Regions from separate parts of the Pseudoalteromonas sp. A22 genome, predicted to be linked through region 2. Evidence: riboswitches for the same ligand, from Rfam matches in the RefSeq annotation. Region 2 holds a riboswitch; the other holds the start of a gene.
The links. Region 2 has a riboswitch for lysine ahead of dapA (4-hydroxy-tetrahydrodipicolinate synthase). Riboswitches for the same ligand answer to the same signal wherever they lie in the genome.

Region 1: another riboswitch for lysine. It lies ahead of lysC (lysine-sensitive aspartokinase 3); the one in region 2 lies ahead of dapA (4-hydroxy-tetrahydrodipicolinate synthase).

Annotation. Positions count from the first base shown of each region.
Region 1 is NZ_CP047238.1:1,709,381-1,711,787, reverse strand. Features, by position in the region: gene lysC (lysine-sensitive aspartokinase 3) at 1-1,111, opposite strand, end outside; lysine riboswitch at 1,200-1,370, opposite strand; gene nhaD (sodium:proton antiporter NhaD) at 1,516-2,407, opposite strand, start outside.
Region 2 is NZ_CP047238.1:329,105-331,511, forward strand. Features, by position in the region: gene GSF04_RS06370 (2,3,4,5-tetrahydropyridine-2,6-dicarboxylate N-succinyltransferase) at 1-18, opposite strand, end outside; gene dapA (4-hydroxy-tetrahydrodipicolinate synthase) at 29-913, opposite strand; lysine riboswitch at 1,029-1,207, opposite strand; gene GSF04_RS06380 (response regulator) at 1,350-2,407, shown strand, end outside.

The sequences.
Region 1 (2,407 bases), 1.4 Mb from region 2:
CATCCAAACAAGCTTGTTCTAGCTCGGGTCGAGAAGCATTCGGTGCATTATCTAGCGTAAGCGCGACACTAATTTCCGAAGTCGTTACCAAGTCAACCGATATATTGTAATTACTTAAAATGGTGAAGATACGAGCCAAAAAGCCGCTTGCAAGAAGCATTTCAGGGCTCTTTAGCGTCAATAGTATTTGGTTTTTACGTTGTGTCACTGCGCGAATGCCTGCTTGCGCCGTTTTCTCTTTTTCAATCCAAGTGCCACCCGCTTGCGGATCACGGCTTGAACCAACAAATACTGAAATACCTTTACGACTCGCTGGCAATATAGTTGCGGGATGTAACACCTTGGCACCAAATGTCGCCATTTCGGCCGCTTCATCAAAACTCAAACGAGGAATAGGTCTAGCCTTTACACACAAACGCGGATCGGTACTGAAAATACCAACGACATCGGTCCAAATATGCACACTTGACGCGTCAATTGCCTCTGCTAACAATGCAGCACTGTAGTCAGAACCGCCACGACCAAGCGTGGTCGTCTGGCCGTATTGGTCACTACCAATAAACCCTTGCGTCACCTGCACTGTGTCGCCAAGTAGCGCGACCAAATTGGTTTGCGCGGCTTCACGCGTAGCTGCAACATTTGGATTCGCTTTTCCAAATTGATTATCTGTTTTAAGCACTTTACGCACATCAAAGCGCGACGCCTGAACCTGATTATTACGTAGTATTTGGGTAAACAAATAAGAAGAAAAACGTTCGCCAAAGCTCAACATTTCATCGCATTGCTGTCTGCTAAGTGCAGGTAAACTCGCAAGGTTTTCAAATTCACTGAAAGTTTGCTTGTAACCCTCAGCAAGATCAGCATCCAAAGACACTTGGTCGATAATCGCTTGCTGTATGTTTTCAACCGCTGCAACAACTGCTTTGCGCCCGGCTTCATCTTCCTTTTGTTGGGTTAGCGTTACAAGGTGATTGGTTACGCCAGCACATGCACTCACAACCACCACGCGAACATTTGGGTTGTCACGAACAATGTGAGCACAACGAGACATAGCTTCAAAGTCAGCGACACTGGTACCGCCAAATTTGGCTACAACATACTGCGAATTCATTTTCTCTCCTCTCGACTGTTGGCACAGTCAAATTTTATAAGGAGAACTCGGCATGGGATTTCTAGAAAGACGAACGCTTGAAATGACCTTTGCCAGAAGCTCTCCACCAATACGGTGACAGTTCCGAGGATTCAGCCTCGTAAACCGAAGAATCGTTGCGACGAGCAACTTTTCTCCTCGGCGAATACTTCCCTCACTAGTGGTCATTGGTCTCGTCACCTCACACTAACTACCTAAGCATCGCGCCTCTTCTGTTTATTTTGCCTTTGTTAATCTGAATAAAAGCAAAATAAAAGCCCGCAATAAATGCGGGCGATGTAAGAAAATTATCTTTTAGCCGTCTAGGTGTCAAGTTATTTATGAAAAACTTATCCCAAAGCGGTAAAAAATTAAATCCATTGGTCTTAAATAAGCTGACCCGCGAAATACGCGCCACTATATCCAATGGTATATGCGATAAGCAGATAGATACTCATTTTAAGATAGCTTGAGAAGGTTAAGGCTTTAACCTTACTCATTGCAATGATCCCCGCTGCAGAGCCAATGATAAGCATAGAGCCACCAACGCCAGTCGCATAAGTAAAGGTTAGCCATTGCGCTGGAGTCATCGTAATGTCTGCTTTTAATAGTGCCGCCGTCAAAGGCACGTTATCTACCGCCGCACTCATTAAACCGACCAAGTAGTTTGCGTATTCCGGCGCAAGATGCAGGTATAAATCGGTAAATTTAGACAGTACACCGACCTCTTTCAACGCACCAACTAATAACAGCACACCCACAAAGAACAATAAGGTGTCGTATTCAATTTCACGGATATAGTCGATGATTTTCTTATTAACGTCTTTCTTGCGCATCAAGAATTGCGCCATTAAGAACATCAAAGACAAGCCAAATAAGAAAGTTAGCATCGGCGGCACATGGTATTGCACGCTTAAGAATAACGTGGCAAAAATGGTTGATAAGAAGATGAGTGCAATCGTGATATCGGTCTTTTCAATTCTGCGTAATTCTGCCTTTTCAAAGGTAATTTTTTCATTCATACCAATAGAAAGCATGGCTGCTAACACAAATACACTCAACATCGACGGCATGATCAGCAATAAAAGGTTTGGGATCGTGACTTTATCGGCCAAAAATATCATCAAGGTGGTTACATCACCGGTGATCAATGATACCCCACCGGAGTTGACACTGAAGATAATTAACGTCGCATATTTTATTAACTTTTTCGGGTCAAGTTTCAAAGACATGACCACAGCTAATGAAATAAGCGTCGCAGTAATATTATCCGAGATG
Region 2 (2,407 bases):
TAGGGTTAACCAGCTCATGTTTACTGCCTTAGTTCCAAGATAAAATCGTTTTGTTCGCGCGAGTGATCGCATCGGTATGGGTGAGTTCCAAATGTGTCAGTGGCGGGCGCAAGTTTGGACTTGTGAGCTTCCCTTGCAAGTGCATTAACACTTTGACTGGAATGGGATTTGCCACTGCAAATAAGCTATTTGCAGCTTCTGACCAGGTGGTAAATAAATTAGGAGAGGTGCCGCTTAACGAGCGCCTTACAAATTCTGCGGTTTGCTGTGGCCATGCGTTTGCCGCAACAGACACCAGACCCGTTGCACCTGCTTGTGCAAAGTAGGGCATTAAGCCATCGTCGCCGCTATAGATGGCGACATCAGGCGCTGCCTGACGAAATGCTTCAAAGGTGGCAATATCACCACTGGCTTCTTTTAGTGCCCACAGATTAGGGTGGCAAGCTAGCTCGCCGAGTAGTTCAGGGGCGATAGCAACGGCACTGCGACCGGGTACATTGTAGAGCATGCAAGGGTTGTGGCTCTCATTAAGTAGTGTACTAAACCAATGTGCCAGACCAACTTTGCCGGGCTTTGCGTAGATTGGTGAGCCAAGTAAGAGCGCATGAATGGGCTGCGTATTACAAAAGCGCACCCATTGTGTTTGCTGCTCAAGATTACTGCCGCCAACGGCAACCATAAGTGGTACGCTTGGGGCTAGCTGGCAAACAAACTCAACGATTTGTTGCTGCTCTTGTTGGGTAAGCGCAAGGCCTTCGCCGGTACTGCCTAGTAAAAGAATACCGTTACGAGCTTGCTCTTGATCGCGTACAAGCGTCGTTAATGCGCTAAAATCAACCTGATTTTCAGCATCAAAAGGCGTTACTAAAGCCGTCCACAACGGATAGTCAGATAAGTTGAATTGTGATTTCATCTCTACCGAACTTAAATCATGTTCGGAGTTAGGAGAGTGTCCAAACTTCGAACCGTTAAAATTCGAAGAGCAATGGACTTAAAAAGGATAAGGCAGCCAATGGCCTTATTTTTCTAAGACCAGAAGCTCTCCACCAAGTATGTTGGTGACAGTCGCTGGGATTCAGCCCAGTCGCCCGAAATGAGTATTAGCAAACAATAACTCAATTTCTCGGCGTATATTCCCCTCACTAAGCTGCAACGGAGTTTGCTCTCCTTCACTTAGTTACCTGAATAACGCACCTCTTCCAGCCCTTAGTTTGACGCCGTGGCATCAAACTATCTAAATAGGGTGAACACGCATTGAAACATTTTGGCCGTCTAGGTGTCAAGCATCGGACTGTAAATAATACGATTGTTAACTACACTTAACATTGCAGCTGAGACAATGCTATGAGATGAAAAACAAAAATATGTCGTTAATAAATAAAGTTAAAAATCGTTATATCGGGGCATTACTTGCTATGGCTATATTGCTGTCGATGGCGATGGGGATTATGCAGTACTTGCTGTATCAGCAGAGCCAAGACGCGCACGTAATTAATATTGCCGGTATGCAGCGGATGTTGTCCCAGCGTATTGCGCTTTATAGTGCACAAGAGGATAAAAAAGACAGTGAGGAGCTACGTCAAACCATTGATAAATTTGAGAGTAATCATGAGTTTTTAACTAAAACAGAGGGGGGGGAGGCTATTTATCTGAATGAGGCGCTTGCCGCGCTTTACTACCAAGAGCCAGTGCAATTGGATTTACAAAGTAATACTTTTGTCACTTTATCAAGGTCTCAGTTACAGCAATCCACTCCTCAATTAGTGGAACAACTCTTTACTGCATCTCAGCATTTACTCCCCAATCTTAATGAGGCCGTTTCACTATTTGAGCAGCATGCACGAAGTAAAACAGAAATGGTGAGGAAAATAGAGTTGTTAATTTGGCTGCTTGGACTGTTGCTGCTGTTTATAGAAGCGAAATTTGTATTTCGCCCAATGGCGCGAGAAATTGCTGAAGCACTAAATAAATTAGAGGTCGCAAGAAAGCTTGCCGACGATGCACTACACTCAAAATCACGATTTTTAGCACGTGTTAGTCACGAGCTAAGAACGCCGTTGCAGGCCATTCAGGGGTATTTAGATGAATATCTGAGAAACAAAGAAATCCAACATTTACAACATGTGAAAAGCGCAGTAAATCAATTGGATGTATTACTTTATTCGGTTCAAGACTTTAATAACCTTTCCGAGCAAGAAGTGGTCATTGAGCGTCATCAAGTCGCGTTGCGAGAAGTAATAAAGTCAGCCTGTATTGCCTTTCAACTAACCGCACACAAGAAATCTCTCGCTTTTAATTTGGCATTGAGTAATGAGTTAGATGTGACTTGTTATTGTGATTGTAAGCGTGTTGGTTGGTTGATCGGTGAATTGGTTAATAATGCAATTAAATTTACTGAGCGTGGCAG